DNA from 4 places in the Arthrobacter arabinosi genome. Region 3 is predicted to be linked to each of the others. Evidence: riboswitches for the same ligand, from Rfam matches in the RefSeq annotation. Region 3 holds a riboswitch; each other region holds the start of a gene.
The links. A riboswitch is a leader RNA that binds a small molecule or an ion and turns the genes downstream of it on or off. The one in region 3 is predicted to bind cyclic di-AMP.

Region 1: linked by a shared signal. The riboswitch ahead of ACX80P_RS13735 (LysM peptidoglycan-binding domain-containing protein) and the one ahead of ACX80P_RS16290 (LysM peptidoglycan-binding domain-containing protein) in region 3 are both predicted to bind cyclic di-AMP.
Region 2: linked by a shared signal. The riboswitch ahead of ACX80P_RS16715 (C40 family peptidase) and the one ahead of ACX80P_RS16290 (LysM peptidoglycan-binding domain-containing protein) in region 3 are both predicted to bind cyclic di-AMP.
Region 4: linked by a shared signal. The riboswitch ahead of ACX80P_RS01175 (C40 family peptidase) and the one ahead of ACX80P_RS16290 (LysM peptidoglycan-binding domain-containing protein) in region 3 are both predicted to bind cyclic di-AMP.

The regions. Positions count from the first base shown of each region.
Region 1 covers NZ_JBTNDF010000005.1:161,299-168,328, forward strand. Annotated here, with positions in the region: gene acs (acetate--CoA ligase) at 1-1,570, shown strand, start outside; gene ACX80P_RS13735 (LysM peptidoglycan-binding domain-containing protein) at 1,657-2,622, opposite strand; cyclic di-AMP (ydaO/yuaA leader) riboswitch at 2,628-2,806, opposite strand; gene ACX80P_RS13740 (hypothetical protein) at 2,927-3,157, opposite strand; SAM riboswitch class I at 3,280-3,384, shown strand; gene ACX80P_RS13745 (O-acetylhomoserine aminocarboxypropyltransferase/cysteine synthase family protein) at 3,472-4,851, shown strand; gene ACX80P_RS13750 (CoA-binding protein) at 4,848-5,354, shown strand; gene mmsB (multiple monosaccharide ABC transporter permease) at 5,648-6,883, opposite strand; gene mmsA (multiple monosaccharide ABC transporter ATP-binding protein) at 6,888-7,030, opposite strand, start outside.
Region 2 covers NZ_JBTNDF010000018.1:5,306-12,335, reverse strand. Annotated here, with positions in the region: gene ACX80P_RS16725 (DUF2269 domain-containing protein) at 532-1,032, opposite strand; gene ACX80P_RS16720 (TetR/AcrR family transcriptional regulator) at 1,367-1,963, shown strand; gene ACX80P_RS16715 (C40 family peptidase) at 2,113-3,024, opposite strand; cyclic di-AMP (ydaO/yuaA leader) riboswitch at 3,031-3,198, opposite strand; gene ACX80P_RS16710 (metal-sensitive transcriptional regulator) at 3,534-3,854, shown strand; gene ACX80P_RS16705 (heavy-metal-associated domain-containing protein) at 3,944-4,159, shown strand; gene ACX80P_RS16700 (heavy metal translocating P-type ATPase) at 4,425-6,950, shown strand; gene ACX80P_RS16695 (hypothetical protein) at 6,947-7,030, shown strand, end outside.
Region 3 covers NZ_JBTNDF010000013.1:2,545-9,574, forward strand. Annotated here, with positions in the region: gene ACX80P_RS16265 (heavy metal translocating P-type ATPase) at 1-822, opposite strand, end outside; gene ACX80P_RS16270 (heavy-metal-associated domain-containing protein) at 1,038-1,283, opposite strand; gene ACX80P_RS16275 (hypothetical protein) at 1,333-1,455, shown strand; gene ACX80P_RS16280 (four-helix bundle copper-binding protein) at 1,733-2,140, shown strand; gene ACX80P_RS16285 (metal-sensitive transcriptional regulator) at 2,268-2,687, opposite strand; cyclic di-AMP (ydaO/yuaA leader) riboswitch at 3,010-3,235, shown strand; gene ACX80P_RS16290 (LysM peptidoglycan-binding domain-containing protein) at 3,238-4,158, shown strand; gene ACX80P_RS16295 (YlcI/YnfO family protein) at 4,493-4,729, shown strand; gene ACX80P_RS16300 (S-4TM family putative pore-forming effector) at 4,735-5,649, opposite strand; gene ACX80P_RS16305 (SMODS domain-containing nucleotidyltransferase) at 5,656-6,480, opposite strand; gene ACX80P_RS16310 (cadmium resistance transporter) at 6,795-7,030, opposite strand, start outside.
Region 4 covers NZ_JBTNDF010000001.1:240,161-247,190, reverse strand. Annotated here, with positions in the region: gene ACX80P_RS01185 (alpha/beta fold hydrolase) at 1-1,204, shown strand, start outside; gene ACX80P_RS01180 (NAD-dependent epimerase/dehydratase family protein) at 1,201-2,166, shown strand; gene ACX80P_RS01175 (C40 family peptidase) at 2,370-3,230, opposite strand; cyclic di-AMP (ydaO/yuaA leader) riboswitch at 3,238-3,432, opposite strand; gene mutM (bifunctional DNA-formamidopyrimidine glycosylase/DNA-(apurinic or apyrimidinic site) lyase) at 3,551-4,513, opposite strand; gene rnc (ribonuclease III) at 4,514-5,272, opposite strand; gene rpmF (50S ribosomal protein L32) at 5,349-5,552, opposite strand; gene ACX80P_RS01155 (YceD family protein) at 5,555-6,121, opposite strand; gene coaD (pantetheine-phosphate adenylyltransferase) at 6,253-6,726, opposite strand; gene ACX80P_RS01145 (aminotransferase class I/II-fold pyridoxal phosphate-dependent enzyme) at 6,780-7,030, shown strand, end outside.

The sequences.
Region 1 (7,030 bases), on a different contig from region 3:
GAAGGGCGACCGCGTGGTCGTCTACCTGCCGGTCCTCGTCGAGACGGTGGTCGTCACCCTCGCCTGCGCGAGGATCGGCGCCGTGCACTCGCTGGTCTTCGGGGGCTTCTCCGCTGAGGCACTCCGCTTCCGCGTCGAGGACACCGGCGCGAAACTGCTGGTCACCACCGACGGCCAGTTCCGGCGGGGCTCCGCCGTGCCCGTGAAGGACAACGCGGACGCCGCGGTCGCCGGGACGACCAGCATCGAACACGTCCTCGTGATCCGCCGCACCGGATCGGCCACCAGCTGGACCGAGGGCCGTGACGTGTGGTGGCACGACGTCGTCGACACCGCGTCACCGCACCACGAGCCGGAGGCGTTCGACGCCGAGACCGCGCTGTTCATCATGTACACCTCGGGGACCACGGGGAAGCCCAAGGGCCTGGTCCATACCTCCGGCGGGTACCTCACGCAGGCGTCCTGGAGCTTCGAGCATCTCTTCAGCAGCCCCGACCCGGCGCTCCGCGACCGCGACGTCCACTGGTGCACCGCCGACCTCGCCTGGGTCACGGCGCACACCTACGAGCTGTACGGGCCGCTCTCCAACGGGGCCACGCAGGTCCTCTACGAGGGCACACCGAACACCCCCCATCCGGGACGCCACCTCGAGGTCATCGAACGGTACGGCGTCACGAGCTACTACACCGCGCCGACCCTCGTGCGCTCGCTCATGGGCTGGTTCCCGGACGGCGTCCCGGCCTCCCACGACCTCTCGAGCATCCGCGTGCTCGGCACGGTCGGCGAAGCGATCAACCCCGAGGCGTGGCGCTGGTTCCGCCGTAACCTCGGCCGGGACGAGGTGCCCGTCGTCGACACCTGGTGGCAGTCCGAGACCGGTGCCACCGTGCTCTCCCCCGGTCCCACGGACACGGACCTCAAGCCGGGGTGCGCCGCGCGCGCCCTGCCGGGCGTCAGCACGCGCATCGTCGACGAGGACGGGCGGACGGTCCCGCCGGGCGTGCAGGGCCTGATCGTCGTCGACCGGCACGGCCCCGCGATGGCGCGGACCGTCTGGGGGAACCCGCAGCGCTACCTCGACTCCTACTGGCGGACGTTCGCGGCGCAGGGCTGGTTCCTGGCGGGTGACGGCGCGCGGTACGACGACGACGGCGACACCTGGATCCTGGGCCGCGTCGACGACGTCATCAATGTCTCGGGCCACCGGCTCTCCACGATCGAGATCGAATCGGCGCTCGTGGCGCACCCCCTCGTCACCGAGGCAGGGGCCTGCCCCGTGCCGGACCCGCTGACGGGTCATGCCATCGCGGCCTTCGTGGTCCTGGCGGCCGGAACGGCCCCTGACGCCGACGTCGCCTCGACGCTCCGCGCCCACGTCGCCGAGGCGATCGGGCCGATCGCGCGGCCGTCAGCCGTCGTCGTCGTGCCCGATGTACCGAAGACGCGCTCCGGCAAGATCATGCGGCGCCTGCTGACACAGCTCTACGAGGGCTCACCGCTCGGGGACACCACGTCCCTGCAGAACGAGGGGTGCATCCCGGGCATCCAGGCGGTGCTCTCCCGACGCTGACGCCGGCCCCGGGAAGTGGTTAAAAGAAGGAAGCGGCAGTGCCCCGTCCAAGCACTGCCGCTTCCCGCGTGTGGTTCGTTCCAGGATCAGCGAGCGACCCGGACGAAGGCAGCACCGGCGAGGTCCGAGAGCGGGTGCTGCATGGTGCGGTTCGACCCGTTCATGCCGCTGCTGATGACCTGGCCGCCGCCGGCGTAGATCGCAACGTGGCCGCCGGTGATGACGATGTCGCCGGGGGCGGGAGTCGTCACGGTGGAGCCGAACTGGAAGAACTGCGAGGGGCCGAGGTCGCCCACGGAGATCCCTGCGGCGCGCAGTGCGGTCTCGACCAGGACGGTGCAGTCCTGGATGGCACCGGCGGCGAGCTGGGACTGGGCGGACGCCAGCAGGATGCCGCCGACGCCGCTGGAGGAGGCTGCGACCGGCGTGATCTTCGCCGAGGCCAGGTACACGCCCGACCCCGGAGCCGTGGACACGGCCGGAGCGGGGGCGATGGCGGCGGCCTGCTGGACCGGAGCGGCAGGAGCCACGAGGGCCGCGGGAGCAGCAGCGGGTGCGGGCTGGGGCGCGGCGGCAGGGGCTGCCACGGGCACGGACACCGTCCGGGCGGGGGCCACGGCGGCACCGGCCGCCGGGAGGGTGATGGTGTCACCCGGGAAGATGATCGATGCGACGGACAGACCGTTCGCGGTGAGGACCGCGGTCAGGTCCGCGCCGTATCGTGCCGAGATGGCACCGAGGGTGTCGCCGGCGACGACGGTGTGCGTCGTCGGGGCAGCGGCGGGGCTCACAGCAGCTGCGGGGGCAGCCGGTACGGCGGGTGCCGCGGCAGCAACTGCGACGGCAGGGGCCGTCGTCGTGCCCTGTGCGGAGTACTCACCGGCGTTGGCGGTGCCGACGGCGGTGAGCGCGAGGCCGGAGGTGACGGCGGCGATCGCGACCGGACGGCCCACTGTGGTGGCGTGGGCCTTGGCGGCGCGGGACAGGCCCTGCAGCGCGAGGTTGCCGTCGACGTCGGCCCGGTGGCGCGCTGAAGTGATGTTTCGTGACACGGTTGTATACCTCTCCCATGCCTGCGGGGTGAGCTGTCGGGTTCGGATGGGAGTCACCCGGCCACACGCATCACGGTAGGTGCTGCGGTGCGACTTAACCCCGAGGGCGCCTGCAGGTGGTCCTGCGCGCCCGGTGGAACTGGTGGTTCCCCCGTCCCTGCCTTCGTGGTTGCGAACGAGTCCCGGACGACGGCAGGGCTCGGCAATCCGTCCAGGAGCGCCCCACGGTCGCGGAGGCACGTGCCGACCCTACCCAGCGCACCTCCGGTTTGTCACATTTGAGTAACGGGAGGTAGGGTGCCCCTCATCCGCGCAGGGCCCGCCAGCGACGGACGGCGAGGAACGACCCTGCCGCGCTGAGCGCGAGCAGCACGGACTGCTGGACGTAGTACCCCTGCGTGACCGCCGATTCCTGGTCACTCACGGCCACGAGGACGCTGCTCGCAAGGGCGAGCGTCAGCGCGATCCCGACGTACCCGAGCGTCTGCCACAGCCTCCGCTCCTGCACCCGGCTCGCCGATCTCCATTCCTCCATCCCCCCAGCCTAGGTGCCGCGCGCCGTGTGTGCCGTCGGACGCGAGGCGCTGGACCGCAACCCCGGCTGCACACGACGACATACGGTTTGGTTCTGCAACCGCGCAGGTGTCAGACTCGACCCGACCATCCCGAGCGGCCGAGAGATCTGGCTCAGCGACGCCGCAGCAACCCTGGCCTCCGCATACCCGCGGCGGCATGAGGGTGCTACTGCCAGACCGATGGAGGAACCATGAGCGCACCCACAGCCGCCTCCGGCACCGACGTCGCCCCCGCAGCTTCCGCAGCTTCCGACTCCAGCAAGGCAGGTATCTGATGGCAGAACGTTCCTTCGGTTTCCGCACGCGTGCACTCCACGCGGGCGGCACTCCCGACGCCACCCACGGGGCCCGGGCCGTCCCCATCTACCAGACGACGTCGTTCGTGTTCAAGGACACCAACGACGCCGCGAACCTCTTCGCCCTGCAGAAGTACGGCAACATCTACTCGAGGATCGGCAACCCGACGGTCGCCGCGTTCGAGGAGCGCATCAGTTCCCTGGAGGGTGGGATCGGGGCGGTCGCGACGGCGTCGGGCATGAGCGCGGAGTTCATCACCTTCGCGGCGCTCTGCCAGGCCGGGGACCACATCGTCGCCGCGTCCCAGTTGTACGGGGGCACCGTCACGCAGCTCGACGTCACGCTGCGCCGGTTCGGCATCGAGACCACCTTCGTCCCGGGGACGGACCCCGCGGACTACGCGGCCGCCATCCGGGACAACACCAAGGCGGTCTACGCCGAGGTGATCGCGAACCCCTCCGGTGAGATCGCCGACCTCGCCGGCCTCGCGAAGGTCGCCCACGACGCCGGTATCCCGTTCATCGTCGACTCGACGCTCAGCACCCCCTACCTGGTGCGCCCCATCGAGCACGGCGCGGATATCGTCATCCATTCGGCCACCAAGTTCATCGGCGGGCACGGCACCACCCTCGGCGGCGTGATCGTGGAGAGCGGCCGCTTCGACTGGGGCAACGGGAAGTTCCCCATGATGACCGAACCCGTGCCCTCCTACGGCAACATCCAGTGGTGGGCGAACTTCGGGGAGTACGGGTTCCTGACGAAGCTGCGGACCGAACAGCTCCGCGACATCGGGCCGTCGCTCTCGCCGATGTCCGCCTTCCAGCTCCTGCAGGGTGTGGAGACCCTCGCGCAGCGCCTGGACGAGCACCTCGGGAACGCCCTCGCCGTCGCGGAGTGGCTGCAGGCCGATCCGCGGATCGAGTACGTCAACTACGCCGGGCTCCCCACCCATCCGCATCACGAGCGGGCGAGGACCTACCTGCCGCTGGGCCCCGGATCGGTGTTCAGCTTCGGCATCAGGGGTGGCCGCAAGGCGGGCCAGAAGTTCATCGAGTCGCTGCAGCTGGCATCACACCTCGCGAACGTGGGTGACTCGCGCACCCTCGTGATCCACCCGGGCTCGACGACGCACCAGCAGCTCTCGGCCGAGCAGCTCGCCGCGGCGGGCGTGCCCGAGGACCTCGTGCGCATCTCCGTGGGCCTGGAGGACCTGGACGACATCCTCTGGGACCTGGACCAGGCCCTGGACGCTGCGGTGAACTCCTCGGACGCCGAGTTCGAGGACCTGCCGCAGGAAGCGGCCGGGGAGAACGACGACGACGCATCGGCAACGCGTGCAGTGGGAGTGGGAGCATGAGCGCCGGCAGCACGACACCGGAACGGACCTGGGAGGGGCCGTCGGCGCCCCAACGGCTGGCCCTGCTGAGGAATGCGCGGTCGGTCGCGATCGTCGGCGCCTCGGACAAGCCCTCGCGCGCGTCCTATTTCGTCGCGACGTACCTGCAGTCCTCCTCCCCCTACCGCCTATACTTCGTCAACCCGGTGGCCAGGGAGATCCTCGGCCGGCCGGCCTACGCGTCGCTGAGGGACCTGCCGGAGGTACCCGACGTCGTCGACGTGTTCCGCAGGCACGACGACCTGCCGTCGGTGCTGCAGGAGACGCTCGACGTCGGCGCGAAGACCCTCTGGCTGCAGCTGGGATCCTGGCACGAGGACGTCGCGCGTGAGGCCGAAGCCGCGGGCCTCGACGTGGTGATGGACCGGTGCATCAAGATCGAGCACGCACGATTCCACGGCGGGCTCAACCTGGCCGGGTTCAACACCGGGGTCATCTCCTCGAAGCGGCAGATCACGTCCTGACGGAGGTCCGTCACGGTCGGCGGCCCCGTGTCCGCGGGTTGTCCCGGAGCCGGCCACCCGGGGAAGGGAGTCTCCGCGGGTTGCCCGGCCGGGGGCTGCTCCGCGGACTGTCGACGTGCCCGGGGAGCCGGGCCCCGGGCGCAGGACCGCCGGGCGTCGAGCGCGCAGGAAGAAGGCCGCACCGGGGCCCGTCTGGGGGATGAGCCCCGGTGCGGCGCTCGCAGGGGGTGATCGACCGACGGCGGCGAGAAGTCACGCTCGTCCTGTCGTCTCCCGGATCCTGTCCCGACTGCCTACTTCAGGGCGTTCGAGGCACGCCGCTTGTTGAACACGTCGAACCCGACGGCCAGCAGGAGCACCATGCCCTTGATGAACTGCTGGACGTCGATCCCCACGCCGAGCAGGGACATGCCGTTGTTGAGGACACCCATGATGAGACCGCCGGTGATGGCACCGATCACGGTGCCCACGCCGCCCGTCACCGCCGCGCCGCCGATGAACGCCGCCGCGATGGCGTCGAGCTCGAACAGGTTGCCGGCGCCCGGGCCCGCAGAGTTGAGCCGGCCGGTGAAGATGAGTCCCGCCAGTGCGGCCAGCACGCCCATGTTGACGAACAGCATGAAGTCGATGCGCTTCGTGTCGACACCGGACAGCTGCGCGGCCTGGAGGTTGCCGCCCCGGGCGTAGATGTGGCGGCCGAAGACGCTGTTGTTCATCACGGCGCTGTACGCGACGATCAGCACGCCGAGCACCACGAGGACGATCGGCGTCCCGCTGCGCGAACCGGCCAGCAGATAGGTCAGTCCGAGGATCATGAGCGCGATGAAGGCGAGCTTGGTGAAGAACCACGCCGCCGGCTCGTCCTCGAGCTTGAGCCGGGCACGGGTGGCCCGGCCGCGCAGCTGCGTGACGACGAGAAGTATCACGGCGATGACCCCGAGGCCGACGGTCGTCCAGTCCAGGAGGTTGGTTTCCGGCGGGAACAGTCCCGGGAACAGGAAGCCGCCGCCGAGCTGCCGGTATTCCTCGGGGAAGCCGGTGATGCGCTGGTTCTCGAGGACGATCTGCGTGAGCCCGCGGAACATGAGCATGCCGGCGAGGGTGACGATGAACGCCGGGATCCCCACGTAGGCCACCCAGAAGCCCTGCCAGGCGCCCACGAGACCGCCGATGACCAGTGACGCGAGGAAGGCGGCCCACCAGGGGAAGCTCCAGTCCTGCACCATGATGCCGGACATCGCACCGACGAAGGCGGCCACGGAGCCGACGGACAGGTCGATGTGCCCGGCCACGATGATCATGACCATGCCGATGGCCAGCAGGAGGATGTAGCTGTTCTGCACGATGATGTTCGAGACGTTGTCCGGCTGCAGCAGGGCCCCGCCTGTCAGCACCTGGAAGAGGGTGACGATCACGAGCAGTGCGACGAAGATGCCGATCTGCCGCAGCCTGCTCGTGAGGAACGAGATCCCGTGCTTGACGGGAGGCGGCGGCGTCGCGACGGCGGCGTCCTTGACGGTGGTAGCCATGGAGTCAGTCTCTTTCCTTGGTCATGTGTTGCATGAGGAGTTCCGGTGTCGCCTGGTCGATGGGCACTTCGGCAGTGATGCGCCCCTCCGCCAGGGTGTAGATGCGGTCGCAGATGCCGAGGAGCTCGGGGAGCTCCGAGGAGATGA
Region 2 (7,030 bases), on a different contig from region 3:
AACATCCTCGGAGTGTACGGTGGCGGTCGTTCGGCGACGGGGAACGGCGTGCGTTCGAGAACGGCTCTGGTGCGTGGTCGAAACGGATGCCCATTAGATGCAGGTACTCCTTAATGCTGTGGGCAGGGACGTGGAAATGCCGATGGGAGGCTCTGAGTTCCCGCCGGGTCCCCACTTAGTCGATGGTGCAGGGGGCAGACAGCTCTGGCCCGCGGACCGAATAACCGCTCGTTGAGCACCCGTGTTTCGAATGGATCGCTACCTCCGACGTGTGGTGGAGTGTCCTGGCATGCGCTGCCTCCCCTCGTGACCCGGAATATTACCCGGGCCGTGTTCCAAAGGTGGGATAACCCCTTGGAACAACCTTGTGACCACCCACGGGTTCAGAGAGCACCCCCAGGTACCTCGATTCACAGGATTCGGGCGAGGAAACCATTCTGGTCCTTCAGCGTGGCCCGGAGGGTAACCTCAGCACACCGGAGGAAGCGTGGGCCGCACTGGCCTCAGGCGAAGCGCATTCACCCGGGACGATTACCTGCGGGCAGGGATGCCGAAGCCGGTGAGTCCGCGTGGTTTGTAAATGGACAGCCCAAGAGCGACACCCAGAACGATGAGGGCCGCGCCGGCGTGGAGGACGGGGGATGCGTTCGGCAGCAACTCCCCCGGTCCGACGGACACGGCGGGGTTGCGGGCGGCGTCGGCCAGAAGGGTGAGTGTCTCCATATAGAGGAGCAGGACCACGGTAGCGAGGACCGTAGTCAGTAGTTTCACGATCACCCAGTAGTGGCGGATGAGCCCCCAGGGGGTGCCGAGCGACTGGATGATCCCTGTGACGAGCGAGGCGATACTCAGGGGCACGAGGGCCAGCCGCCCGATGGTCTCCATCGAGGCGTAGGCGGCGCGCGTCATCCATTCGTCCTGGGTCGTGGCGGCGGCCATGGCAAGGATGAGGAACGCCGCGACGGCACCAAGCCACCCGACGGACGTGCCCACATGAAGGATGAGGGCCGCCTTGCGCAGGCGCGGGGGCATCACCATCAAGACGAAGGGGCTTGGCTAACACCGGTTGCTGAGTCACCAAGGGCCCCGTGCATCCCGGGGCCGTGCTGGATGCCCAGCGCCTGGGAGATGACCAATGCTGCGGCGATAACCAGGACGATGACGAGAAAAACCTTCACCCAGCGGGGCATTGGCGGGCGAGGCGGACGCCGGTCAGCTTGGGTTCGAGTGTCGACCCGATCGATAGGGGGCCGATCCGATGATTCCGCCATGCATGGTCCTCTCAGCGCAGCAATTAATTGCTCAATACAAACTGTACAGGTGCTGGACAGGTTGTATTAGGTGGAGCGCTTTGTAGGGTGAACACATGGGGAAGTTGTGGAAGGACACCGTGCAGGAACACCGGAGCTCTGTCCGGGAGGCGGTGCTGGATGCGGTGGCACGACTTGTGGGTCAGGGTGGGGTGCCGGCTGTGTCGATGACGAAGGTTGCTGACGTGGCCGGAATCTCCCGGGCGACCCTCTATAAGTACTTCCCGGATGTGGAAGCGTTGCTCGCGGCGTGGCACGAGCGGCAGGTGAATCAGCATCTGGTTCATCTTGATCAGGTGCGCGTTCACGCGGAACGAAGTGGGGACCCGCTTCAGACGCTGACGTCGGTACTTGAGGCGTACGCGGTGATGTTGCAGCAAGCATCCAGGTCGGAGGCGCCCGCGTTCTTGCACCAAGGTCCACATGCTGCCCAGGCGCAGGAGCATCTGCGCGACTTTCTTGAGGCCTTGATTGGAAGCGCCGTAAAAACTGGCGCGCAGGAGGCCGGAGGAGGTATCCGCTCGGACATTGCCCCGCGGGAGCTTGCCCTGTTCAGCCTGCACGCTGTGAATGCGGCCGCAGCCCTGCCCTCTGCCGATGCAGCCCGCAGTCTGGTCGGCGTGATCGTGGACGGCTTGGTACTACGTCCATAGGTACGTCCATAGGTCCGCTTCCGGTGAGCGCTCATAAGGAGCGGACAGCGGCGTGGGGTGTTTTGGGCAGAGAAAAAGCGGCAGGCGCCCCCGTCCAGGGCACCTGCCGCTTCCTCAGTCTATGGAGACGGCGTTCAGGTCAGCGGGTGTTAGCCGTTGACGCGCACGAAGGACGAACCGGCGAGGTCCGACAGGGGGTGCTTGATGGTGAGGTTCGCACCGTTCATGCCGCTGCTGATGACTTCGCCGTTGCCGACGTAGATGCCGATGTGGCCGGGGCGGATGACCAGGTCACCGGGGGCGGGCGTGGAGACGACCGTGCCGTACTGGTAGAACTGTGTCGGGCCGAGGTCCCCGACGTTCAGGCCGATCGAGCGCAGGGCCCGCTCGACGAGGATGGTGCAGTCCTGGATGGAGCCGAGCTGGCCGTAGGCCGAGGCGACCAGGGCCGCACCGACACCGCTTGCCGAGACATCGCCGGCGGGAGCCGACGGCTGGATCGGGGTGATGGCAGCCGAGGCCAGGGAGTAAGTGGGCTGAGCCGCTACAGGAGCAATGGCAGCTGCAGGGGCCGGGGCGGTGTAGGAGGCCTGGGTTGCCGGTGCTGCGGCGGGCACAGCAGCAGGGCTGACGGCGGCCGGGGCCCACGTCGAAGCAGCGGAAGCACCGGAAAGGGTGATCTGCTGGCCCGGGTAGATGACCGAGGCGTAGGACAGGCCGTTCTGCGCCAGGAGCGCGTCGACGCTGATGCCATGCAGGGCGGCGATGCCACCCATGGTGTCACCCGCAACGACGGTGTGGACGCCGGCTGCTGCAGCGGGAGCCGCGGTAACAGGTGCTGCGGTGACGGGAGCCTGAACGGTAGTGCTGGCTGCTTCCTGCGTGTAGGTTCCGGCCTGGGCGGGAGCTCCTACAGCGAAGACGATACCGCCGGTCGCAGCTGCGATGATGGCCGGCTTGCCCAGCGCTACAGCGCCGGTCTTCGCGGAATAGGACAGCCCTTCAAGGGCGATCGAGTGATTGACGGTGGCGCGGTGGCGCGCTGAAGTGATTCGTGACATGCGTCGGTTGCCTCTCCCATGCCTGCGGGGTGAGCTGTCGGGTTCGGATGGGAGTGCACCCGGCCGCTTCATCCCAAGGGACGGAAATAAAGCGACTTAACCCCAAGGACCACGCGTGGTGGCCCGTACATCTTGGGTCCCCCGTTCCTGCCATACGGATATGAACGGACGTATCCCCGGCAGCGGCAGGACTCGGCATTCTGCCCGGGAGTGTTCCAGCTGGTGCTGTGAACACTCGATGAGAATACCCCCCGCTGGTATGAAATGTCACGTTGGGGTAACGAACGCGAGGGACACGCCGGGTGCGACACGCCGCGCTCCGTGGAAGCCTGCCCGGAGGCGGGCTTCGCTGGGGCCCGCCATGTCAAGGGCGCACCCGCACTCCCGTAGCCTGAGGCACCTTTCCAGAGCGAAACAGGAGATGATTAAGGCGTGAAGAAGATCTCACTTCACCCCTCTTGTTTATATACCCCCAAGGGGTATATATTTTTGTTGTCGAAAGGAACGACGTGACCACCGAAACCGAGGCTTCTGTTCAGCGGGGATACACCGCTGATAAGGACGCCTACCTCCGCAGGCTCAAGCGTATCGAGGGCCAGGTGCGCGGTATCGCCCGCATGGTCGATGAAGACAAATACTGCATCGACATCCTCACCCAGGTCGCGGCCATCAATAAGGCCCTGCACGCGGTGAGCATCGGCTTGCTCGAAGAGCACATTGCGCACTGCGTTGTCGGAGCAGCTCATGAATCCACCCAGTCCGGGGATTCCGCCGCCGTCGACGCGAAGGTCAAGGAAGCGACCGACGCGATCAGCCGACTGCTTCGTTGACGGTCCGCCGGCAGCCCCGCCGGCTCCGGGCAACCCTGCCGGGTGCCAGATCCCATTCCTCCCCGCTCTGCCGAGAAAGAGAACATCCCATGCAAACGACCATTAACATCACCGGTATGACCTGCGGCCACTGCGTCTCGTCGGTCATGGAGGAACTTTCCGGCGTGCCCGGGGTCGAGGGGGTCGATGTGCAGCTCAACGCCGGTGGGGTCTCCACAGCGACGATCACGGCCGACGTGGATCCCGATCCGGCAGTGCTGAGCAAAGCAGTAGAGACCGCCGGTTACACGGTCGTCGACAGCTGACCCTCACACCACCACAGCCTGCATCCCGAACGGGATCCCCACCGCACCCGTGCAGGGCACAGTTCACTTCCGCAGAGGAGTCGGCACGAGGATCTTCGGGGCGCCACTACTGTACTGAACCCCTGGCGCCGCCAGGCAAGCGGTAGAACAGGGCCAGCGAAGCAGTACTTCCCGACGTCGTCCAGCGGTGCCATCGAGCACCGCGCCTCACCAGAGGCACCTCACCCACAGCACGTCATCGAAGCCACGGCAAGGAACTAGACGCATGAGCACCGACACAGGCGTGGGCACCACCGCCGGACAGATCATCGATCTCGACATCGAGGGCATGACCTGCGCGTCCTGCGTAAGCCGGGTGGAACGTAAGCTCGGGAAAATCGAGGGCGTTCAGGCCTCGGTGAATCTCCCACTCGAGTCCGCGACCGTCACGGTACCCGAGGGCGTGAGCGTCTCCCAGATCATCGACACCGTCAACGCCATCGGTTACAAGGCGACCCTGCGCAGCGCCGGCCAACCGACTCAACAGCCCGCTACCGAAGCCACGGCAACACGCGTGGCCACCCCTGCAGGTCCTTCGTCTACTGGTGCCGGCGATGACACTGCCGGTGTAGCCGAGCCCGGCCACCGGGTCGGTCCGGGACCGGAGGGGAACGCGCCGTCGGGGCTAGGCGGGTTCGCCGAATCACGGGAAACCGTTGACGCCGCCACGTCCCGGGACGACGCGAAAGCCTCAGTCACGGAGAGAAAAATCAGGTCCCTGAAACGGCGCCTCATCATCGCAGCCGGTTTCACCATCCCGGTGACGATCATCTCGATGCTGCCGACAGCCCAGTTCCCGCACTGGGGGTGGGCTGCCCTTCTCCTCTCCCTGCCCGTGGTCACCTGGGCGGCCTGGCCGTTCCACCGGGCGGCCGCAATCAACGCCCGCCACCTCTCATCCACCATGGACACCCTGGTGTCCATCGGTGTCGCTGCGGCATTCCTGTACTCCACCTGGCAGCTCATCGCTGATCCAATGCTGACCGCCCACACCGGCATGGACATGAGCGCCCACAGCCTCTACTTCGAAGTGGCGGCCGTCGTCACAACCTTCCTGCTGCTGGGCCGGTTCCTCGAGGCCAACGCAAAACAGCGCGCAGGAAACGCGCTCAAAGCACTGCTGAACCTTGGAGCGAAGGAAGCAACCGTCCTGCGCGACGGGGTAGAAGTGAAAGTTCCGGCAGCATCCCTGACTCCCGGAGACGTCTTCGTCGTGCGCCCTGGCGAGAAGGTAGCCACCGACGGCTTCGTCATCGAGGGCCGCAGCGCGGTCGACACCTCCCTCATCACCGGTGAATCCGTTCCCACCGAGGTCGGCCCGGATGACACGGTGATCGGCGCGACGATGAACACCAGCGGACGCCTGCTGGTCAAAGCCACCAGGGTCGGCAGTGAGACAACCCTGGCGCAGATGGGACGCCTCGTCAGCGCCGCGCAGAGCGGCAAAGCACCGATCGCCAGGCTCGCTGACCGCATCAGCGCGGTCTTCGTGCCCATCGTTTTGCTCATCGCCGTCCTGACCTTCGTGATGTGGATGGTCCTCACCGGGGATACGGGCTCAGCGTTCACCGCGGCCGTCGCAGTCCTCGTGATCGCCTGCCCGTGCGCCCTTGGCCTGGCGACACCGGTCGGCCTGCTCACCGGAACCGGCCGGGGCGCGCAGCTGGGCATCCTCATCAAGGGGCCCCAGGTCTTGGAGGACACACGCACCGTAAATACGATCGTGCTCGACAAGACCGGGACCGTCACCACCGGCAGGCTTTCCGTCACCGCCGTCAGCCCTCTGGGTTCCCTGAGCGAGGACGACGTACTGGCCGTCGCCGGGGCTGTCGAAGCAGCCAGTGAGCACCCCATCGCTGAAGCCATAGCCGCCGCAGCAGCCCGTCAGGGCCGGCTCGCTGCCGTCGAGGACTTCACCAGCGCGGCAGGCGGAGGCGTGCGCGGCACCGTCAACGGCCGCACTGTAGTGGCTGGCACCGCGACCTGGCTGACCGAGAACAACATCACGATCACCGCTGACCACCGCGCTTCCCTGACTTCCCTGCAGGAAGCAGGAGCCACAGTGATCTGGGTCGCCCTCGACGGGACACCCGAAGGACTGATCAGCCTCTTCGACACCGTCAAGACCAGCTCAGCATCAGCCATCACCCGGTTCAAGGAACTCGGGCTCACTCCCATGCTGCTCACCGGCGACAACCGCGCAGTGGCTGAAAAAGTTGCCGCCGAGGTGGGCATCGCGCCCGAACACGTCATGGCCGAGGTGCTGCCTCACCAAAAAGTCGACGCAGTGAAGAAACTGCAGGACGCCGGAGCGACAGTGGCCATGGCGGGGGACGGCGTCAATGACGCAGCCGCCCTCGCCCAGGCGGACCTAGGCATCGCCATGGGTTCCGGCACGGACGTGGCGATCGAGGCAGCCGACCTGACGGTGATGGGAAGCAGCCTGGAACAGGTCGCCCAAGCCATCGAGCTCTCCCGCAGGACCCTGTCCACGATCAAGACCAATCTGTTCTGGGCGTTCTTCTACAATGCCGTCGGCATCCCCGTCGCCGCCCTGGGTCTACTCAACCCCATGCTGGCCGGCGCGGCCATGGCCGCCAGTTCCGTGCTCGTCGTCGCCAACTCCCTGCGCCTGCGCTCCTTCGGCACCACCCACAACACCACCCATAACACCACCCCCAACACCCCACAGAACACCGCATCAGAGGCTGGACCGAGGGCCACGCAGAGCACCGGAAGCCTCGAGCGATGAACGGGCCAACCCGTATTTCAGCGGTGACGCGGCCAAAAATCGGTGTGCTGCTCGTTAGCGCGCTGGGCATTTTCTGGCTC
Region 3 (7,030 bases):
GGTGGCCACCGTTCCGGCGACGACGGTCTCACCGGCGGTCCGGGACACGGTGCGCGATTCGCCGGTGATCATCGACTCGTCGAACTCCGCGACACCGTCGACGATCTGCCCGTCTGCCGGCACCCGGGCACCGGAACGGACGAGAACCACGTCCCCGGTGACCAGGGAACTGACCGGGACGGTTTCAACACGCGCATCGGTTCCCGTGCCGGTGACCCGGTCTGCTTCGTCGGGCAGGAGCGCTGCCAGGGCGTCCAGGGCTCCTGCGGCCGAGCCGAGGGCCCGCATCTCCATCCAGTGCCCGAGCAGCATGATGACCACCAGCAGGGCGAGCTCCCACCAGAAGTCCAGGTCGAACCCGCCGACACCGAGGGTGGTGATCCAGGAGGCGATGAACGCGACGCTGATCGCCATTGCGATTAGCAGCATCATGCCCGGCTGCCGGGACTTCAGCTCCGTCACCCCGCCCTTGAGGAACGGGGCCCCGCCGTAGACGAAGATGACCGTCCCCAGGATCGGGGCGATCCACCTCGAGCCCGGGAACTCCGGCGGCATGTACCCGAAGAGCATCGTGAACATAGGACTGAACGCGACCACGGGGATCGTGAGGATCAGGCTGAGCCAGAACTTGTTCTTGAACATCGCCGTGGAATGCCCGGCGTGCTCCCCATGGGAGTGGACCTGATGATCCTCATCCACATCCCCACCCGAGTGACCTGAATGACCGGCGTGACCTACATGACCAGTGTGGTCGGTCGGAGCGGTGTGGCCGACGGGGTGCTGTGTTTCAGCGAGAGCGGAGTGGGCGTCTGCCTGGGGCATGGCCTGGCCGTGAGTAGTGCGGGCGTCATCGCTGCCGTTGGCTGCAGCTTCTGTGACGGTGGGCGTGGCGGCGGGCGTGCTGGTGGGACTGTCGGATCCCTGGTGGTGATTGTGGTGGTGTGGGTTGTTCGTCATGATCAAGCCCTTTCCGGGGGCACCTGAGAGCAGGTATGTTCTGGTCCCTGCAGCGCTCCTACATCAAGCGTTACAGGGCCTTATTTGGAGGCCAGCTGGTATCCGGCGTCCCTGATCGTCGAGGCGACAAGCCCGGCGTCGAGGGGTGTGGTGCTGGTGACATGCAGGGTGGAAGTGCCACCGGCGACGAGATCGACACGTGCCTCACGGACCCCGGTGATCTTCCCGACAGCCCCGCTGACCCTGGACGCGCAGGAGCCGCACGTCAGACCAAGAACCGGGAACGCCGCGGACACGTCGTCGGACGTGATCGGAGCAGCCGACACTGCAGCTTCCTGAGGGGCGCAGCAGGAACACCCGGAGGGGCTCTTCTCCGTGACGGGAAGCAAAACAGTAGACGAAGCGGTCGATGAAGCAATGGACGAATCGGTGGATGAAGTGGTCGACGGAGCAGATGTGCCGCACATGGGAACCTCCAAGGGAACAGGGAATGCGTGAGGGAACCGAAGCGCTGCAGGAGGTCAGGATCAGCGAGCCTGCCCCGCCATCACAATGGTTCCGGTTGTCATGCCGGAAACCTCGTAGGAGGGCCCGACAGCAACGAAATTATACCCCCCTGGGGTATCTGTCAAGCGGATTCTTGCTCGCTCTCACATCGACGAATTCATGGCCGGTCGTGGTGAGCGGGGGCTAGCGTGAGACGCGGGGCGCCGGCCCCGGATGCCCCTGAACCTTCAGTAAATCTTCAGTAGACCGACGGATAAGGAGCGGAACAATGACTCACATCACCTCCATGCTTGAGACGTACCCGAAGGATCTTGGCGGTATTGACCGCGAGAAGCTGGCCGAGTGCATCGCGGCCTGTTTCGAGTGTGCGCAGACCTGCACGGCGTGCGGGGACGCGTGTCTGAGCGAAGACATGGTTGCCGAACTCACCAAGTGCATCCGCACGAACGCTGACTGCGCGGACATCTGCGCCACGACCGGCCGAATTCTCTCCCGGCATACCGGTTATGACGCGAACATCACGCGAGCTGTCCTGCTGGCCTGCGAAGTCGCTTGCAAGGCGTGCGCCGATGAATGTGAGCAGCACGCGCAGATGCACGAGCACTGCAGGATCTGCGCCGAAGCATGCCGCCGCTGCGAGAGGGCTTGCCGCGAACTCGCCGCTACTTTCAGCTGAGCTCGGTCACCGGTGGCTGCCCCCACACTCCAGCCTCCAGGGGCAGCCACCGAGTAGCCGTCTTCGGAAAACCCTCACCCCGTCACATCCAGCGCTCATGTTCAGCGCTCGGTGAGGAGGCCTGGGTCTAGCGCAGGAGCCTGCTGATCGCTTGGGTTGCTTCCTTGACCTTGGCGTCGATGACGTCGGAGGATCCGCTCGTCGCGGCTTCGTGAGCGGCGTCGACGACGCAGTGCTGCATGTGGTTCTCGAGCAATCCGAGGCTGACTGCGTGCATGGCACTGTTGACCGCGGCGACCTGGGTGAGGATGTCGATGCAGTACTTGTCCTCATCGACCATGCGGGCGATACCGCGCACCTGGCCCTCGATGCGCTTCAGGCGTCGCAGGTACGCATCCTTGTCCGCTGCGTATCCATGGGCTGTGTGCCCAGTCACCTTCTGATTTTGGCCCGCGTCGGGTGCTGTGGCCTCACCGGCTGCTTCAGAAACCGCTTCGTGAGATGTTGCAGTGCTGGCATGCGTTCCGGTTCCGGAGCTCACGGTCATTCCCTTTCACCACCAAACGATGCGATCCGGTTGCGCCGGCCCGAGATCGTTGGTGCCTTCCCCTGCTGCGCCCATCGCGCAGCAACTTCCAGTATCGCTGGTCGTTAGGGCCCCTGTCCTTATATCCGCGGCATATCGGCGGCGCTTTGTTGACCTCGGTAACCATCAGGTATCCGGCTCACGGCGTGTTGCGAAGACACGCCGTGCTCCGTTACCTGAACGTGACTTTGATACCACCCTGGGGTATTCTCGTCGAATGTTCCCGGCACCCCGCCGAGACCATACTCCCGCGCAGAATGCCGAGCCCTGCCGCTGCATCCGGGAACCGTTCGTACCACCCAGTAGGCAGGGACGGGGGAACCACGTTTCCACCGGGCCACCGCATGTATCTGTGCGATGACCCTCGGGGTTAAGTCGATCCGACAACCTAGGCACGACCTGCACGTAGCGTCCGCGACGGCAGGGTAGTGCCCAGGGCTTGAACGACGGCCGGGTGAACTCCCATCCGAACCCGACAGCTCACCCCGCAGGCATGGGAGAGGCAATCACCATGTCACGTACGTCCATTCCGGCGCGCCACCGCGCCGTCGTCACCCACTCCATCGCCCTCGAGGGCCTGTCGCACTCCGCGAAGACCGGTGCCGTAGCACTCGGTAAGCCCGCCATCATCGCAGCAGCAACCGGCGGCCTCGTCTTCGCCGTCGGCGCCCCCGCACAGGCCGGCACCTACACCCAGGAAGCCACTACGGGCACCGTAGCCCAGGCTCCCGTTGCAGCCGCACCCGTCGCCCCCGCAGTTGTTGCAGCTCCTGCCGCTGCAGGCGTGCACACCGTCGTCGCCGGCGACACCCTCGGCGCCATCGCTGCCAAGCACGGACTAAACCTCAACACGCTCCTGGCCCAGAACGGCCTGTCCTACGCGTCGATCATCTACCCCGGGCAGCAAATCAAGCTCACCGGCGGAGCAAGCGTTGCCGTCAGCCCCGCGGCGGTCCCCGCAGCAGCACCGGCCAGCCAGGTCTTCTACGCAGCACCCGCCCCCGCAGCTGCCGCAGTGGCACCCGCACCCGCAGCCGCACCGGCCGGCATCCAGCTGACCTCCGCGACCATCGCACCGATCGCCCCGGCAGCCCCCGCGGCTCCTGCGGTCCCCGCCAGCGGCGTCGGCGCCGCCCTCGTCGCCTCGGCCTACGGCCAGCTCGGCTCCATCCAGGACTGCACCATCCTCGTCGAGCGGGCCCTGCGCTCCATCGGCAAGAACGTCGGAGACCTCGGCCCCACGCAGTTCTACCAGTACGGCACAGTCGTCTCGACCCCCGCCCCCGGTGACCTGGTCATCCGCCCCGGCCACATCGGCATCTACGTCGGCAACGGCGAAGTCATCAGCAGCGGCATGAACGGCGCGAACCTCACGATCAAGCACCCCCTGTCGGACCTCGCCGGTTCGTCCTTCGTGCGCGTCAACGGCTAACACAGATTCAGCGGACGCCCAGCGTCCGTAAGCTGAACAAGAGTGGCAGGTGCCCTGGACGGGGGTACCTGCCACTTTTTGTTAAAGCCCGTCCGCAGGCTCCTACTCAGTCACACGCATGCGCCGGCTCTTGAGGTCGAGGTAGAGGGCGACGCATCCAGCGTGAGTGGGCGCCCACTAGGTCGAAGTAATCCCCGAAACGGTGAAGGTGCGGGACGAGGTGCTGGTGCTGTGACTGTCAGCGGTCAGTAGTAAACATCGTTTACTACTGACGCAGGAGGTCTTCGTGGTGAGTCGTAAGCAGTCTCCTCAGCACCCAAATCATGTCGTGTCCGTGCGACTGACGAATGACATTATCAAGCGCCTGGACGCCTTGGCGGATCGCACGAGCCGAAGCCGCGGGGTGTACCTGAGGTCAGCGATCATCAGGATGCTGCCTACGCTCGAGGCTGAGCACTGGTCGCAGACGAGCACCGAGTACGAGAACGACTTTTTTAAGCAGGAATTTGTTCAGCTCACCACCTCGCTTCTCGGAGACGAGTCGGTAGAAGATTCAGTCCGAGACGACTAACGGCGTCAGTCGGTGCTCTGATGTCGTAAGTGACTCGCAGTCTGTTTCATCGCGCGTTCATTGCGTGCACGGGTGATCTTGTATAGCCAGTTCGGCACTTGAGGGGTGGTTCGACGGAGGTCAAAGAGACGTTCCTGCCAGACGAGAAGATCCTGCGGCTCGATGGACTGGTCTCGTCGGGAAAAGCGCCTCCCTATTGTTGCCGCGAGGTCCGCTCGGTCGCGCGCGGCTTTCCACGTGTTCATGACGTACTCGGATACATCGAGGAATGCCGGTAGGACGGGGAAGAGAGCTCCCAAGAGGAAAGTGGCGAGGGTGACTCCGCTGATGCTCGCCCAAGTAATGAGACCGGCGAGCCAGAGGATTGCCGCGGCAGCCCACACAGTGACGGTTGTGCGGATAAGCCTGTCTGTGTAGGCGGCGTTGCTGCGTTGGGCGATGGCTATGGTCGTGGTGCCAGGACTGTCAGCGTCGACGGTGTACCAGTCGACAAGTTTTTCCTTCTTCGCCACGTCCCGGAGTGGCTTCTTATCAGCGGCGATGAGCGCAATGTCTTCGGGCGTGGGGCGACCTGAGCGATCGATGGTATCTGGCATGTCGAACAGGTACTGGTCCAGCTCCTCCTGCACGCAGGCGGCCTTGAGCATGGTCCGGTTCTCAAGTAGAGCAAGGACGGTCCGGCCGGCGAAGAGCCATACACCGGTGACGGCAGCGACGGAGACAGCAACTGCAGGAGCAAGGAGCGAGAAGAACGGTCCTCCGAGGCCGATGACGAGGATCCCGATCCATCGCAGGCTCTGCCACCGCTTCGCACGGTTGTAGAACCTGCGCTGCGCAACAAGGAGTTGCAAAGCCCGTTCGTCATTCTGTCGACGAGCGATCGTTGAACTGGATGGGGGCTGGTAATCGTGTGAACTCATCGCAGGTCAGAGATTGAACAGCAACTTCAGTTGCTCGATTGCTTTCTCCTGATTGTCGGCCCGCTCGTATTCCCGGGCTTTGCCCGCGCGGGCCACCGCGGTCTCGAGCTTCGATAAGGCATCTACCTTGTTGCCGATTGATGATGTCGCGGTAAAGCGCGATCCAAGCCCCGTTGGATCGTTCATCGCCGCCAGGTTCGCATCCAGGATCTTCTTAAGGGCGAGATGCAGGTCCATGACCGGCAGGTAGGTTGACTCGCCATCGAGGTGCTTCGCGGCGCGCATTTCGAGGTAACAGGAGGATACCGGTACGTTGCGCCGGTATTTCCAAATTTTTATCTGCCGAGCCAGCTTCTTCGCGGCACCGTTGTGCTTCTTGTTTACTTCGCCGACGTACTTGTTGTGCTCCTCGGGGAAGGTCTTCATCCATCCGCCAGTCGGATCCGGGATCAGATAGCCGCTGTCGGAGTAGAAGCCAGGAACGACCTCTACGTCGCCGTCACTGAACCGGCACACGACGGCGGGTTGCCGCGTGACGATCGGCGTGTTGGGGTACCGGGCCTGCAGCGCCGCCTTCACCTTATTGAGGGTCGTCAACTGGGACTCGGGTCGAGACCCCTTTAAGGAGACCAGGTAATCGGCGTCGCTGTGCTTCCAGATACCGGTGCCATGGCGAAGGGATCCGATCTCGAACATTCGGAAGATCCCGAGCGATGCGTTGAGCTTGTTTTCGATCTCTGTTCGATGAATTCGTGCGCCCGTGAACTGGGCGGGTGATGGTACCCAGGTGTCTGTGGTCGTGTTCAGCCATGCTTCTGCGCTCTGCGTCATTTCCGCCCCATTCCGGTTGACTGGTCCGTACTACCCACTGCGTGGTTTGGTAATGGCTCCAAGGACTTGACCCTTCCACTACACAGTTCTCATCATGTCGTACGTCACCGACGAAACAACTTGGACGCGGGACGCGTGAAGCTCTTCCTGAGTCGGGTGCTGCCTGTGGCTTCGTTCGCTTGGTGGCGGGGTTTTTGCAGCGCTCCGTGGCGGTCTTGTTGCCGCGATCACGCAGGACTGGCTGCAGGTAGGTGTCGCGGTCTGAACCGAGAGGGGTGCGCCCGGTCGGGGCCGTTTGGATCGCTGCCGCTACGTCAGAGTCCGAAGGCTCCGCCGCTGACGAGGATCACGATGCCGAGGCCGATGAGAACGATGGGGAAGAGGATGTGCTCCCAGCGTTCGAGCACTTCGGCGATCGGGGGGCGGGTGGCGACGAACTTTGCCAGGGCCACCAGGACCGCGACGAGCGCGAGGAAGACGATGCAGTAGGCGACTACTGCGAGAGGTTCCACGCTGAGGAAGACAGGGGTGTAGACGCCGATGTTGTCGC
Region 4 (7,030 bases), on a different contig from region 3:
GCCCGCTCCCTCGGCGTCTGCCGAGGACGCGCCCGCCGGTGATGCCGATGCCGCGATCCTCTTCACCTCCGGCTCCACGGGCCCGGCGAAGGGCGTCGTCTACTCGCACCGGCAGCTCTCGGCCATGCGCGACGCCGTCGCGGCGACCCTCGGACTGGGAGAGGGTGCCTCGCTCGTCGCGGGCTTCGCGCCCTTCGCTCTGCTCGGGCCGGCGCTCGGTGCGACGTCGGTGACCCCGGCCATGGACGTCACCGCGCCCCGGACCCTGACCGCGCAGGCCCTGGCCGACGCCGCCCGCGCGATCGATGCGACCGTCGTCTTCGCGTCGCCGGCCGCCCTGCGCAACGTGCTCGCCACCGCGGGCGCGCTGACGGACGCCGGGACGGCCGCCCTCGGCCGGATCTCCCTGCTGCTCTCGGCCGGTGCGCCGATCCCGGTCCCGCTCCTCGAAGCCGTGCAGGACCTCGTGCCGTCCGCGGCCATCCACACGCCCTACGGGATGACCGAGTCCCTCCTCGTCGCCGACATCGACCTCGAGGGCATCCGGCGCGCCGCGGCAGACGCGCAGGGCGGCCTCGACGGTGCCGGCGGCGGTGTGTGCGTCGGACTCCCGGTGCACGGCGCGCGCGTCGTCGTCAGCCCGCTCGACGCCGACGGCGCGGCGACGGGCGAACCGACGACCGCGCCGGGCCGGACGGGTGAGATCCTCGTCGACGCCCCCCACGTCAAGGACCGCTACTTCCGCCTGTGGAGGACCCAGCAGGAATCCGCACGGACGCCTCCGTGGCACCGCACCGGCGACGTCGGCCACTTCGACGCCGACGGCCGCCTGTGGGTCGAGGGCCGGCTGGGCCACATCATCACGGCCGCGTCCCGGGTCCTGACGCCGGTGGCGCTCGAGCAGGCGCTCGAGGCGATCGACGGCGTCCGGCTCGCAGCCCTCGTGGGGGTCGGCCCTGCCGGCACCCAGGCCGTCGTCGCGGTCCTCGAGACCGACGCCGCAGGACGACGCCCGAGCCTTGCCGATGCTCCCCTCGCAGCGACCGCTCGCGCGGCCGCCGGGACGCACGGCGTGGACCTGGCCGCCGTGATCGCCGTTCCCACCCTCCCCGTGGACATCCGGCACAACGCGAAGATCGACCGCACGCGCGTCGCGCAGTGGTCCGGGCGGTTCCTCTCGGGCGCCCGCGCGGGGTCCCTGTGACCGTCCTCGTCACCGGAGCGAGCGGTATGCTGGGGCGCGCCGTCGCCGACCACCTCGTCGCCGCCGGCGAGGACGTCCGGTGCCTCCAGCGCCGGCCCTCCGCGGTGTCCGGGGCGGAGGACGTCCTCGGATCGGTCACCGATCCCGCCGCCGTCGCCGCCGCCCTGCGGGGCTGCAGCGCCGTGATCCACCTGGCCGCGAAGGTCTCCTTCACCGGGGCTCCCGCCGAGTTCGAGAGCACGAACATCGACGGGACGCGCATCCTGCTGGACGCCGCCCGGGAAGCCGGGGTGACCGACGTCGTGCACGTGTCCTCCCCGTCCGTCGCGCACGACGGATCCTCGCTGGTCGGCGCCCCGGCGGGCCCGGCTGACCCGGTGCACGCGCGCGGCGACTACGCCCGCACCAAGGCCGCGGCCGAGCTGCTCGCCCTGGGACGTTCGACGCCGGCGTTCCGGGTGGCTGCGATCCGTCCGCACATCGTGTGGGGACCCGGTGACACGCAACTGGTCGAGCGCGTGATCGAGCGCGCACGGCATGGCCGCCTGCCCCTGCTCGACGGCGGGACGGCCCTGATCGACACGACGTACGTGGACAACGCCGCGTCGGCCATCGTCGCGTGCCTGCGGCGCATGGACGCAGCGCAGGGCCAGGCGCTCGTCGTCACCAACGGCGAACCCCGGCCGATCGCCGAACTGCTCGCCGGGATCTGCCGGGCCGGCGGGGTGGAGCCACCCGCCTGGTCCGTCCCGGGAGCCGTGGCGAGGAGCGCGGGATCGGTGATCGAGCGGGCCTGGCTCCGGCTCGGCAGGACGGGCGAGCCGCCGATGACCCGCTTCCTGGCCGAACAGCTGTCGACGGCCCACTGGTTCGACCAGCGGCACACGCGCAGCGTCCTCGACTGGCGTCCGTCCGTCGGCGTCGACGAAGGGCTCGAGCGCCTGGCCGCGTCCTACCGCTGAGGCCCGCTTCCGCCTCGTCCTTCCTGCGCCCGATGGTGCAGCCGCGGCCGGTCGTGCCGCCGATCGACCGCCACACGGGCACACCGAGCACCCATCCCACGCCGTCGACGGCTGCGGAACGCAGAAGGACGGGATGCGTGATGCATCCCGTCCTTCTGACCGCGTCGTGCTGGTGGTGCGGGCCGTACAGCCCGCACCGTCGACTAGCGGGTGTAGTAGCCGTCCACGGACATGGCGTTGACCGAGTGGACCAGGGTGCCCTGCGAGGCGTTCAGGGCGCTGACCATCTGGCCGTTGCCGAGGTAGATCCCGACGTGGCTGCCGCCGTTCTGGCTCACGAGGTCACCCGGCTGGGGGGTGCTGGTGGGCGTCATGGTAGCGAACTGGGCCCAGGTGGTGCGGGGCAGGCTGATGCCGTTCTGGGCGTAGGCCCACTGCACGAAGGCCGAGCAGTCCCAGGCACCGAACGAGGTTCCACCGTAGACGTACCCCGAGCCCACACCCTGCATCGCCGTTCCGACGATGCCGCCGCCGCCGGCAGGCGTGATCGACGCTGCGGACTGGAGGCTGAAGGCGGGGGTGGCTGCCGGAGCGGCAGGAGCTGCTGCGGGAGCCGGTGCGGCGACAGGGGCTGCAACCGGAGCCGCAACCGGAGCTGCGACAACGGACGCCGACTGCACCGAGTACTGCTGAGGAGCAGCGGAACCGCCGAGGGAGATCGACTGGCCGGGGTAGATGACCGACGCGTGGCCGAGTCCGTTGGCCGCGAACAGGGTATCGAGGCTCAGGCCGTGCATCGCCGCGATGGAACCGAGCGTGTCGCCGGACTGCACGGTGTGGGTGCCTGCGGCAGCGGTGGAGGCTGCTGCGGGCTGGGTGCTGATCTCGCCTGCGGCGTTCGCCGGGAGCGATGCCCCGAACATGATGCCGGAAGCGACGGCGACGACGGCGGCAGGCTTGCCGGCGACGGAGGCGCTCGCGGAGACGGCGCGTGACGCCGTGATGAAGGGGTTGATGCGCGTGGGGACGGCCCGGTGGCGCGCGTTATGGCTCTGCTTGGACATGTTGATGCCTTTCCCAATGCCTGCGAAGTTAGCTGTCGGGTTCGGATGGGACATCCGGACACGTTTCCTGCAGACCATCGCCCCCAGCGCTGGTCTGCGCGTGTCTTTACCCCTAGGACCCGTGGTCGGGTCCGCTAGTGGTTCCCCCGCCCCTGTCGAATGTGTAGTGCGAACGGTCCATCCTCATCGACAGGGTTAGGCAGTGTGAGGAAGGGCGCCCATCCGTTGTGGATCGGACGCGAGACCTACCGTACCGGCTGGTAACGCCGGTTGTCACATTTAGATCACGAGGCGAATGTCACTTTTTTTCACCGGACATCTCAGAACCGTGCATTGCGTGGTCTGGGCTGGCAGTACGGGCACAGATAGGACGACCTGTTCATGAACGATTCGCGGCGCAGCAGCGTGTGTCTTCCCTCGGAGGCGCACCGGCGGCAGGGCCGGCCCTCCCGCCCGTAGGCCTCGAGGTCGCGGGCGAAGTAGCCCGACGCCCCGTTCACGTTGACGTAGAGGGAGTCGAAGCTGGTGCCGCCGGCCGCCAGTGCCCGCTCCATCACCGACGTGACGGCGTCGACGATGCGCTGGGTGTCCGGGCGTCGCATGGTGTCCGTGGGCCGCGCGTAGTGGAACCGTGCCGCCCAGAGCGCCTCGTCGGCGTAGATGTTGCCGATCCCCGAAATGAGCCCCTGGTCGAGGAGGGCGCGCTTCAGACCCGTGCGGCGCCCCCGGAGCCGCCGGTGGAAGGCGTCCGCCGAGAATGCCGGATCGAGGGGATCGCGGGCGATGTGCGCCGCCTGGTGGGGAATGAGGGGGAGGTCCGTGGTGCCCCGCCCGCCGGGCAGGCCGTCCGGCGTCGAGTCCAGGTGCGCGACGAACATGCCGCCGAAGATCCTCTGGTCGACGAATCGCAGCTCTGCCGGCAGCGGGGCGCCTTCGCCGTCGGTCGCCGGGGAGAGGGTGAGCCGGACCTTGAGGTGCTTCTCCAGGGGTGCGTCGGGTTGTTCGACCAGGAGCTGCCCGCTCATGCCGAGGTGCGCCATGAGCGCGACGTTCGGTGGGCTGCCGGGCTGGTCGGCGTCCTCGAGGATCATCCACAGGAACTTCCCCCGGCGTACCACGTCCGCCACGCGGGCACCGACGACGTTGCCCTTGAAATCCTCGACGCCGTCCACATGCCGGCGGAGGGACCGGGGGTCCAGGACGTCCACCGACTCCACGGCGCGGCCCGCCACCCAGCGCTCGAGGCCGCGCCGCACGACCTCGACCTCGGGAAGTTCGGGCACTCAGGATCCGTCGACGGATCCGGCGGCGCGCCTGCCGGCTGGGGCCTCGCCGGCGGCGCCGTCCGGCAGGGGCGCATCCGGCGCCGCCGAGAGCGTCTTCCAGGATTCGGCCGCGGCCGCCTGCTCGGCTTCCTTCTTCGAATGGCCGCACCCGGAGCCGTACTCGGTGCCGCCGATCACGAGGCGGGCCGTGAACGTCCGGGCGTGGTCCGGCCCTGTCCCGTCCACCTGGTAGTCGATGGTCCCGAGCCTTCGCGCAGCGGCCGTCTCCTGGATGCGGGTCTTCCAGTCCGTCCCCTCGCCGAGCACGGCGGAATCACGCAGCAGCGGGCCGATCAGCCGCATCACCATCGCGCGGGCCGTCTCGATGCCGTGGCTGAGATAGGCGGCCCCGATGACGGCTTCCATGGTGTCCGCGAGGATCGAGGCCTTGTCCCGCCCGTTGGTGAGCTTCTCCCCCTGGCCCAGCAGCACGTAGCCACCGAGGTCCAGCGTGCGGGCGACCCCGGCGAGGGCCTTCGTGCTCACGACGGCGGAGCGCCGCTTGGCCAGTTCCCCCTCGGACAGGTCCGGGTTGTCCCGGTACAGCGCGTCGGTGACCGCCAGTCCGAGCACGGAGTCGCCGAGGAACTCGAGGCGCTCGTTCGTCGGGATGCCGCCCTTCTCGTAGGCGTAGGAACGGTGCGTCAGGGCAAGACGAAGCGTCCCGGCGTCGATATCGACACCGAGACGCTTCGTGAGGTCTTCCGTATTCTTCACAACTGCATCAGCTGATCCAGCACCGGACCGGCGCCCGGCAGGCGTGGGGGCCTGTCGTCGGGGCGCGGGTCCGCTGTCAGACGTCGGCTACCTTGCGGCCCTTGTACTCGAGGAACAGCGGGGTGCCGGCGGAGTCGGTGACAACCTTGGCCTGGTGGGCGAGGCTGTAGGTGACCCGGCCGTTCTCGAGGGTCTTGACCAGCTTGGGGGCGGTTGCCTTCCACTGGGACCGGCGTGCGCGGGTATTCGCGCGGGACATCTTCCGTTTCGGGACAGCCACGGCTAACTCTCTTCCTTCTCGTCGAACTCTGACTTGGGTGCCGCGTCCTGCTCGGCGGCGGTGCCTGCCAGCCCTGCAAGGGCCGACCAGCGAGGATCCAAAACTTCATGGTGGTGGTCGGGATCATCGTTGAGCCGGGCTCCGCATTCGGAGCACAACCCCTGGCAATCCTCCCGGCACACCGGCTGGAACGGCAGCGACGTAACCACTGCATCCCTCAGCACGGGTTCCAGATCGACCGAATCGTTTTCCACCCTGTGCTGTTCTTCGTCCTCTTCTACCGACAGCGACGCGGAGTCGCTGTAGAAGAAGAGCTCCTGGATCTCCACCTCACGGTCGAACCGCAGTGGCTCCAGGCACCGGCCGCACTCGCCGGTTACCTCGACGTTGGCCGTTCCCGACACCAGGATCCCCTCGTGCACCGATTCGAAGCGCAGATCCAGTTCCATGTCGGAACCTTCCTGCACGCCGATCAGCGCGACGCCGAAATCCTTGGGTGTCGGTGCATGTTCTTCGATTGTCCGCATGCTTCCCGGACTGCGCCCGAGATCCTTGACGCTGAAAATCAAAGGCGAACTGAGATCGCTTTTAATGGTGACTCCTGTAGAACATATGACCGACGTACCATCCTAGCCCGATCAGGCGGGCAGGCCCAAAACGGGCGGGGGGCCCAGCATAGGACTCCACGGGTGCCGCGGGATCAGGCGGACCCGCGCAGGTGCCGATCCACGGCGTCCGGCACGAAGGGGCTGACGTCGCCGCCGAGGGACGCCACCTCCTTCAGGAGGGTCGAGGAGACGTGCGCGAACCCGGTGTCCGTCGGAAGGAACACGGTGTCGATGTCGGCCAGGTGCCGGTTCATCGTGGCCATGGGCAGCTCGTAGTCGAAGTCCAGGCCGGAACGCAGGCCCTTCACGAGGGCCGTCGCCCCTTGCTCCCGGCAGAAATCCGCGAGGAGGCCCTCGCCCATGGGGAGCACCGCCACCCCGGGGAGGTGCGCGAGGCTCTCCGTGCAGAAGGCCATGCGCTGTTCGAGGTCGAAGCGATATTTCTTCGCGTAGTTCGTCGACACCGCGACAATCACCTCGTCGAACAGCCGCGCGGCGCGGCTGATGACCTCGAGGTGGCCGTTGTGGAGGGGGTCGAAGGATCCGGGGCAGACGGCGCGGTTCATCCCCCCACGGTACCCAGTGCCGCGCCCGTGGCAGGAGCGGCAATACTGGTGGGATGACGACAGACGCTCGGACTCCCGCCCCGCAGGGCACCGGCAGGGCGCCGTGGGCGCGGACCGCACGCGGGGCGAACCTGCTCGGCGACGACGGCCGGCTCGGCATCACCATCTTCGAGGAGGTCACCGCCCTCGCGCAGCAGCATTCGGCGATCAACCTCGGTCAGGGCTTCCCCGACGAGGACGGGCCGCGGGAGATCCTGGACGCCGCCCGGGCAGCCATCGCCGAGGGGGCGAACCAGTACGCGCC